Paraglaciecola sp. L3A3: one gene and its partners. The protein of the gene in region 2 interacts with the protein of the main gene of each other region in a pairwise test. Links are inferred from orthologs where the notes say so. Each region holds a gene or a part of one and is shown on either strand. Other genes may lie near its edges.

What was found.
Region 1: the proteins of ssb (region 2) and GQR87_RS02940 interact in binary tests that used the Escherichia coli proteins (3 or more experiments, as listed by UniProt). The link is inferred for Paraglaciecola sp. L3A3 from one-to-one orthologs.
Region 3: the proteins of ssb (region 2) and recO interact in binary tests that used the Escherichia coli proteins (3 or more experiments, as listed by UniProt). The link is inferred for Paraglaciecola sp. L3A3 from one-to-one orthologs.

The regions. Positions count from the first base shown.
Region 1 is NZ_CP047023.1:703,186-706,241, reverse strand. What follows is about bases 127-3,020. They hold GQR87_RS02940 (DNA polymerase III subunit chi), read left to right. Parts: upstream 127-1,286; coding sequence 1,287-1,754; downstream 1,755-3,020. Other genes in these bases: GQR87_RS02935 (valine--tRNA ligase), read left to right, coding at 1,747-3,020; pepA (leucyl aminopeptidase), read left to right, coding at 127-1,251. In the rest of the region: more of pepA, read left to right, coding at 1-126; more of GQR87_RS02935, read left to right, coding at 3,021-3,056. UniProt on the Escherichia coli protein: Part of the beta sliding clamp loading complex, which hydrolyzes ATP to load the beta clamp onto primed DNA to form the DNA replication pre-initiation complex.
Region 2 is NZ_CP047023.1:4,951,947-4,955,004, reverse strand. Bases 70-2,965 are described here. They hold ssb (single-stranded DNA-binding protein), read left to right. Parts: upstream 70-1,155; coding sequence 1,156-1,776; downstream 1,777-2,965. Other genes in these bases: GQR87_RS20585 (TonB-dependent receptor domain-containing protein), read left to right, coding at 2,157-2,965; GQR87_RS20595 (MFS transporter), read left to right, coding at 70-1,143. In the rest of the region: more of GQR87_RS20595, read left to right, coding at 1-69; more of GQR87_RS20585, read left to right, coding at 2,966-3,058. UniProt on the Escherichia coli protein: Plays an important role in DNA replication, recombination and repair. Binds to ssDNA and to an array of partner proteins to recruit them to their sites of action during DNA metabolism. Acts as a sliding platform that migrates on DNA via reptation.
Region 3 is NZ_CP047023.1:4,075,933-4,079,020, forward strand. The notes cover bases 1-2,926. They hold recO (DNA repair protein RecO), read right to left. Parts: upstream 1,864-2,926; coding sequence 1,138-1,863; downstream 1-1,137. Other genes in these bases: acpS (holo-ACP synthase), read right to left, coding at 1-389; pdxJ (pyridoxine 5'-phosphate synthase), read right to left, coding at 389-1,120; GQR87_RS16970 (hypothetical protein), read right to left, coding at 1,897-2,178; recJ (single-stranded-DNA-specific exonuclease RecJ), read right to left, coding at 2,260-2,926. Outside these bases: more of recJ, read right to left, coding at 2,927-3,088. UniProt on the Escherichia coli protein: Involved in DNA repair and RecF pathway recombination.

The DNA of each region.
Region 1 (3,056 bases), 4.2 Mb from region 2 along the record:
GAACGTCAGTACAAACAAATCATTTCTAAAACCATAAAAACCTTAAATGAAACTGGCTCGATGGAAGCGGTTAGCTTTTTAACTGAATTACATGTAAAAGGCCGAGATACCTACTGGAAAGTACGCCAAGCAGTCGAAGCGACGCAAGATTCTTTATATACCTTTTTACAACTTAAAACCAAAAAAGGTGAGTTACGTCGCCCTTTACGTAAAATTGTCTTTAATGTGCCTACTCGTCGTGAGTTACCTATTGGTGAAAAAGCCCTTGCTCATGGTTTAGCTATATCTGCAGGAAGCAAAACGGCTAAAGATGTGGCCAACATGCCACCTAATATTTGTAACCCTGCTTATTTGTTAAAACAAGCTGAACAATTTGCCGAAACCTATGCAAATTTACAAGTCAGCTCTGTGAATGAAAAACAAATGGACGCCTTGGGCATGCATTCCTATTTAGCCGTTGGCCGTGGTTCAGTTAACGAATCGATTATGACAATCATGGAACATAATGGCGGACCTGCAGGGCAAGCTCCAATCGTACTTGTTGGCAAAGGTTTAACCTTTGATTCAGGTGGTATTTCCATCAAGCCTGGTGAAGGTATGGATGAAATGAAATACGACATGGGCGGAGCAGCAGGTGTGTTGGGCGCTATGCACACCATCTCTGAGCTAAACCTGCCTATCAATATAGTGGGGATATTAGCAGGCTGTGAAAATATGCCGGATGCTAATGCCTATCGTCCAGGTGATATATTAACCACTATGTCCGGACAAACAGTAGAAGTACTAAACACAGATGCCGAAGGACGCTTAGTTTTATGTGACGCATTAACATATGTCGAACGATTTGATCCTGAATTAGTTATAGATGTAGCGACCTTAACAGGTGCATGTGTTATCGCTTTAGGTAAACACGCCACAGGTGTAATGAGTAATCATAATCCTTTAGCCCACGAATTAATCAATGCCTCTGAACAAAGTGGTGATAAAGCTTGGCGTTTACCTTTATGGGACGAATACCAAGAACAAATTGAAAGCCCATTTGCTGATATGGCCAATATTGGTGGTCGACCTGCTGGCACAATAACCGCTGCCTGTTTCTTGTCTCGTTTTACCCGTAAGTATAACTGGGCGCATATGGATATTGCTGGTACCGCTTGGGTGAGTGGCAAAAACAAAGGTTCAACAGGTAGACCGGTGCCTATGTTGTCACAATTTTTGATGAACCGAGCAGGTATAGAAATCGAAGATTAAACTTAGTTTAATACTTAAAAAGGCCAATTATTATCATGTCTAATGTAGCGTTTTACCTACTAGATGAAACAGCCGAAACCCATAATCAGCCAGCGCATTTTGCGTTGGCTTGTTTGTTGGCCACCCGCAGTTATCGCCATAAACAGAAATGTTTAGTGTACTGTCAAAACCAACAACAAGCCGAACAGTTTGACGAACTATTATGGCAACTACCCAACGATGCTTTTGTCCCCCATAATTTGGCAGGAGAAGGTCCAGTTGGCGGTGCTCCGGTAGAAATATGTTGGCAAGCTCCCAGTCAGTTTAATCGCCCAGTGTTGATTAACTTAACTGACACCATTCCCGTTTTTCATCAACGATTTAGACAAGTCATTGATTTTGTGCCTGCGCTCGAAACATTAAAAGCTCAAGCAAGAGAACGATACAAACAATATAGAGCGGCCGGTAATCAATTAGATACCATTGCCGCCAGTACAATTATTAATGAGAGTAACGATGGATAAGACATTTAATCCACAAAATATTGAACACAATATATATCAACAGTGGGAAGACAGTGGCCAGTTTAAACCGTCTGGAGAAGGCGAACCCTATTGTATTATGATCCCGCCGCCAAACGTCACTGGTAGCCTACACATGGGACATGCCTTTCAACAAACCATAATGGATGCATTAACCCGTTATAAACGTATGGATGGCAACAATACCTTATGGCAAGTGGGCACAGATCACGCTGGTATTGCTACCCAAATGGTCGTGGAACGTAAATTAGCCGGCGAAAATGGACCGACTCGTAAAGAGTTAGGCCGTGACAAATTTATCGATAAAATTTGGGATTGGAAAGCAGAGTCAGGTAACACTATCACTAATCAAATGCGTCGTTTAGGCGCATCAGTTGATTGGGAACGTGAACGTTTTACTATGGATGAAGGTTTATCAAACGCAGTAAATGAAGTATTTGTTCGGCTACATTCTGAAGACTTAATTTATCGTGGTAAACGCCTAGTTAACTGGGATCCTAAACTTCATACTGCTATTTCTGATCTAGAAGTTGAAAACAAAGATAAAAAAGGTTTCATGTGGCATTTCCGTTATCCATTAGCTGATGGCGTAACAACAGCCGATGGTAAAAATTATTTAGTCGTTGCCACCACACGCCCTGAAACCGTATTAGGCGATACAGGTGTAGCGGTTAATCCTGAAGATCCTAGATACAAAGCTCTAATTGGTAAATTCATTGATTTACCATTGGTCGGTCGTCGCATTCCCATTGTTGGTGACGAACACGCAGATATGGAAAAAGGCACAGGTTGTGTGAAAATCACGCCTGCCCATGACTTCAACGATTACGAAGTCGGAAAACGTCATAAATTACCTATGATCAATATTCTGACATTTACTGCAGAAATTCGTCAACAAGCAGAAGTATTCGACACTAACGGCGAAGCTAGCGATGCAGTAAGTTCTGCATTACCTGAAGAGTTCCAAGGTTTAGAAAGATTCGCTGCCCGTAAAGCCGTAGTTAGCAAATTTGAAGAACTCGGTTTATTAGAAGAAATCAAAGATCACGATTTAACTGTACCTTATGGTGATAGAGGCGGTGTAGTCATCGAACCTATGCTGACCGATCAATGGTACGTGCGCGCTGCACCACTAGCAAAAGTGGCAACTGAAGCTGTGACTAATGGCGATATTAAGTTTGTACCTAAACAATACGAAAATATGTATTTCTCTTGGATGAATGATATTCAAGACTGGTGTATTTCTCGTCAATTATGGTGGGGACACAGAATCCCAGCTTGGTA
Region 2 (3,058 bases):
TCAGACAAAATAGGTCGTAAGCCAGTTATTGCTGGTGGTTTATTAATATTTGCCGTGGGAAGTTTAGTGGCAGCCAATGCTGAAAGTATGCAATGGGTAGTGATTGGCCGATTCTTACAAGGGGCGGGTGCTATTGCCGGAGCCATTATGGCCTTAGCCGGTGACCTAACCCGAGAAGAACAAAGACCTAAAGTTATGGCTATTATCGGTATTTCTATCGGTTTTTCTTTTTACTTAGCTTTATTACTGGGCCCGCTAGTAGTGGGTAAATATGGCTTAAGTGGTATTTTCTTCGCTACTGGTACCTTAGCGCTATTATGTATTCTGCTGGTGGTATTTGTTGTGCCCAACGGCAAAAACATCGCCCCTAGAGGTGACACCTTACCTATCGTGCGAGACTTAAAGATTTTATTTTCTCATCCGCAATTATTACGACTAAATATCAGCGTGATGTTATTACACATGTTGATTACTTTATTATTTGTACAAATTCCCGTATTTTTAATTGATTTAGCCTGGCCTCTGTCTACTCATTGGAAAGCTTATTCAATTGTACTATTTGCCTCAATTATTGGTTTAGTGGCCTTGATGTCACTGGCTAAAAAACAACAAAAAGTGGTGATGTTATTGAGTGTGGCGGGGTTGGCGTTAGTGTTTGCAGTAATGGCAATCGACCACTCATCCATTGTTTATTTATTAATTATTATCAGCCTGTTTTTTACCTGTTTTAATTATTTAGAAGCCAATTTCCCGGCTATGGTGTCAAGTATCGCGCCAGCGGGTAAAAAAGGCTCTGCTATGGGCATTTATGCTAGTTTTCAATTCTTTGGTGCATTCATAGGAGGACTGCTTTCAGGTAGCATTTCACAATATGTAGGCAACCAATGGGTGTTTGTATTGGCCTCTGGGTTATGCATCATTTGGTTGTTATTGATCCAAGGAATTTCTGCGACGAATCGTTTAAAAAGATATACACTTAAGACAATTAATCAGACACCAGATTTGGCACTGCAGCAACTTTCAGAATTGGAAGGTGTAGTGGATGTAACCGTTGTTTCAGATGAGCAGGTTATTTATCTAAAAGCAGATGGCAAACACTTCGATATGCAACAAGCACGACGTGTACTGGGTTTACAAGAATAGTGAGGAAATAAAATGGCGAGTAAAGGTGTTAATAAAGTAATTTTGGTCGGTAACTTAGGTAAAGATCCTGAGGTACGTTATACGCCAAATGGTAAAGCGGTGGCCAATCTAACCTTGGCCACATCTGAAAGCTGGAAAGATCAAAGCGGTCAAATTCAAGAAAAAACTGAATGGCATCGCGTATCTATGTTTGGCAAGTTAGCTGAAATTGCTGGCGAATATTTACGTAAAGGCAGCCAAGTGTATGTCGAAGGCAAGTTGCAAACGCGGAAATGGCAGAACAAAGAAGGCCAAGATCAGTACACCACAGAAATCGTTTTAGACCCCTTTAATGGTGTTATGCAAATGTTGGGTGGCAAAGGTGGAAACAATCAATCTGAAGGTGGGTTCCAAGGACAACAACGTCCAGCGCAAGCTCCGCAACAGAATCAAGGTTACCAACAAGCACCACAACAGAACCAAGGTTATCAGCAGGCTCCGCCGCCGCAACAGCAATATCAGCAGCCTCCTGCTCAACAAGCTCCGCAACAAAATCAAGGTTACCAACAAGCACCACAAGGTCAACAGCAGGGCAAACCAGCCGCACCTATGGCCGAACCTGATTTTGATTTTGATGACGATATTCCGTTTTAATTCAAGACAAAAATAGAAATGTTATTAAAAGCCGCTATTAAGCGGCTTTTTTATTTGGTGGCATGGTATCTACTTTTTGTCATAAATATGTAGGGTTTAAAGGAAAGTGTTTTTTGCCAACTTAAAGTAACTTTGGCCTCTGTTGTGATGGCCGCCTTTATAATAATAAAAACCAATAAGTGGCTGCTTTAAAATAATTTTTTTCGGTTGTTGAAAATATATTTTTAGTCCTTACCCAAAAATTATTATCACATTTAAAAACTCAGTATCAATCATTCTCACCAGTCTACTGCGACAATTTGCCACATTCCCCCTTTGTTAATTCTAGGTTAAAGTTTTCCCAGTTTTCTGTTTCATATCATAATAAGAAAGGACACTTTATGCTTCCATTCAAGCGCAGTCGGCTTGCTATTTGTTTTACTCTTCCCTTTATTACCTTCGCAAATGCACAAACTACTCAAGAGCCAGTTGAAACCGTTGAAACCATAGTAGTTCAAGGTGAACAAACTAAATTAGATATTGAGACCGAAAGGTTATTAACCCCAGGCGGGGTGACTATTGTTGATAGTGCTGAGCTGTATGCAAGAAATATCGCGAATTTAGCCGATATGTTGCGTTATGTGCCGGGAGTGTGGGCCACTAGTACCAATGGCTCTGATGGGATGTTTTTTTCCAGTCGTGGCTCTAATTTAGATGCTACTAATTATGATATGAATGGTATCAAGTTGTTGCAAGATGGCCTGCCAGTGACCGCTGCCGATGGCAATAATCACAATCGTATGATTGATCCTTTGAGTGCCAGTTTTGCCACCATCGCCAGAGGGGCTAATGCGCTTACGTATGGTGCCAGTACTCTAGGTGGAGCGATTGATTTTGTTACCCCCACCGCGCGCGATTTAGAAAATGTGGAGTTATTTGTGAATGGCGGTAGTCATGGTCAACTGCAAGGTCGATTAAGTGCCGGAGTGGTAGCGGGCGATTTTGATGGTTTGCTGACTCTCGAAAGCAAGCAGTGGCACGGTTATCGTCAGCATAATAAGCAAGATCGCCAAGGTGTATATGCAAATGCAGGATTACAGCTAAGTGATAATGTACAAACTCGCCTTTACCTAACCTATATTAATAACGATCAAGAACTGCCGGGGGCTTTAAGTGCCGAGCAGTTTGCTGAAGACCCTTATCAGGCAGATCCTAAAGCGATAACAGGGCATTTTCAGGTGAATGTAGAAACCGCCCGATTGGCCAGTAAAACCAGTTGGAAAATTGATGATAAAAGTAGTTT
Region 3 (3,088 bases), 880 kb from region 2 along the record:
TTCTTAACTAACTCGTTAATTTCCAATATCACTGTCGCTACTGCATAATTTTGCTCATCAGAAATTGAAATAAAGCTACAGCTGATATTTCTTTGTTTACACAATTCAGCATAATTTCCACTAAATTGTAATACGGGTTGTCCAGAGCTTAAGTTTTGTACTTCAATATCTTGAAAGCTGACACCGCTCGCTATTCCGGTACCTAACGCTTTGACTGCTGCTTCTTTAGCGGCAAATCGTTTAGCTAAAAAACGAGCAGGAAATTTATGCTGGGCATACTGCTGCAATTCAGCTTCAGTCAAGACTCTATTGGCTAAACGTTGAGATTTTTCAAGCTGTTGCTCAAATCTTGCGACCTCAACTATGTCAGTCCCTAGCCCAGCAATCATTAAGCTCGAGCTTCTTGCATTAATTTGCGCATATCGGCCACAGCTTGATGCAAACCATCAAACGCCGCGCGGGCAATAATTGCATGGCCAATATTGAGTTCATACAGCTCAGGAATGGCCGCAATAGGTTTAATATTATGATAATGCAGGCCGTGACCTGCATTAACTTTTAAACCTTGTTTATGGGCGTATTGAATACCTTCAAGCAAAATGGTCAATTCTTTTTCTTGTTGCTGTTCATTTTTCGCTTCAGCATATTGACCAGTGTGGATCTCAATATATGGCGCACCCGCAGCGACTGCGGCGTCAATTTGAGTTTTATCTGCATCAATAAATAATGACACTAGTATACCAGCCGAAGCCAAACGTGCACATGCAGCAGTCATACGAGGAAGGTTACCGGCTACGTCTAAACCACCTTCGGTTGTTAATTCTTGTCTTTTTTCGGGAACTAAACAGCAAAATTCTGGCTGCGTTTGTTCAGCTATAGCCAACATTTCTTCGGTCACGGCCATTTCTAAGTTCATTCGAGTTTGAATAGTGCGTCTTAAAATTTGCACATCACGATCGGTGATATGTCTTCTATCTTCCCGCAGATGTACGGTAATGCCATCTGCTCCTGCACGCTCAGCTATTTCTGCAGCATGAACAGGATCTGGGTATGAAGTCCCGCGAGCATTACGTAGGGTAGCAATATGATCAATATTAACACCCAGCAAAATTTCTTTCATATTTACTATCCTTCTTATTAAACCGTATTTTTTTGTTTAATTTTCCACGTTTGTTGAAATAACTCTCTACTTTTTAAGGGCTTAGGGCCCAACAACTGACTCAAAGCGAGCCTATTTATACTTTTGGCGCAATGTAAACTAGCAGGGTTCCAAATTAATTGGCTCATCTGTAACAAAGCATCTCCAGAGAATCGATTGTTGCCTTTAAATTCAGCCCCAACTCGTTTCACTCCTTGTTCTAAAACCAAACAATATTCACCATCAGGTTCTACCGCTTGCTCATTTTCATAGTCATAATTTAAATCAAAACCGTAACCTAATTCATTTAATAAACTGATTTCAAACTCTCGTAAACAAGGCTCAATTTTGCAACCTGTGTTTAATAACGCAAGGGTTTCTTGATACAAACAATATAATTCAGGATGAGGAACTTCTTTAGGCAACAAACGATTGAGAATTTCGTTGATATACATAGCCGAAAATAAATGATGGCCAGCTAAACGAAACATACTTGCACTCGATTCAAGTTGATTCAAGTTACGCAATTCGTGTTTTCCAGAAATACTGATTAACAAAGGCTGGAACGATTGCAATAAACTTTTTTTATCGCCCTTATTACCACGAACACCTTTCACCACGGCACTTATTTTTCCAAGTTCCGCAGTAAAAAAGTCAGTTAAATAACTGGTTTCTCGATACTCACGTCTATGTAACAAAAAACCATTTAACTGCTGTGGAACCAAAGGATTTACCTGAAAAATAGATTGAGTTGTGAGCTAGCTAACTTTTATGCGTACCACTTTCATTGCTTCAAACTCCATGCCCGCAATTTCTTCGGTCATAGGGTAATAAGTCAAATTCACCCGCGCACCCGTTAGATTTTTGTAGACTTTTCGACGGCGGAATTTGAAAGGTACATCAGTGCCTTCTACCAATAAGGTATTCATAAACCAATCGTCATCTTTGCGTTGAACATGTGATACCACAGTCATCTCTTCAGAGTGAGTGAGGTTATCGTGTTTATCGAGCAATTTTTCTACATCAGATTTTTTTGCCATGGCCACTTTAGAGTTAGCTGAAAAAAACAAGTTTAGCACTTTTCGCTAACTTCATAAATATATAAACTGCGAGTGTAAAAATTAAACTGGGATCAAACCTTCAACCATAAGCTGTAAGTTGGTTCTGCCGCGAAATTCGTTGATATCTAACTTATAAGCCAAATTCACAGTAGAACATCTTGGATTAGGCCAAATATCGGGGTCAATATTAAAAGCAATAGCATCAAACAATAATCCACTTGGGTGTTTAACCATCATTTTTAGATGTTTAACGCCCACTATTTTTTGTTCCATTAGCTGAAAATCACCATCGAACAGTGGCTCAGGAAAACCTTGGCCCCATGGTCCTGCACTTTTTAAGGTTTGCGCAAAAGCCAAAGTAAAATCGGCCGCCTGCAATTCTCCGTCAGAAATCAACTCGCCAGCTAGAGGTTTATCTCGCAAACTTTCTTCCGCAATTTGATTAAAAACTCGTTGAAATGCCTCTAAGTTTTTCAGCGGCAAACTTAAACCAGCCGCCATAGCATGACCACCAAATTTACCTATTACATCAGGATAACGGCTATTCAACTCTTCTAATAAATCACGAATATGTAAACCAGGAATAGAACGAGCCGAACCTTTTAAGGTTTCATCATCTTGATGAGCAAACGCAATAGTCGGTCTGTGATATTTATCTTTGATACGCCCAGCCAAAATACCAATCACCCCTTGGTGATAATCAGCTTGGTATAACACCAAGCCATAAGGTAAATTAGCGGATTCAATGTTTAACGAATCAAGAGCCTTTACAGCTTCTTGTTGCATCGAACTTTCAATTTCTCGTCTTTCTCGATTGAGACTATCGAGCTGCACCGCTATCTGTCTGGCTCTGCCTGAGTCATCAGTCAATAAGCATTCTATCCCCAAA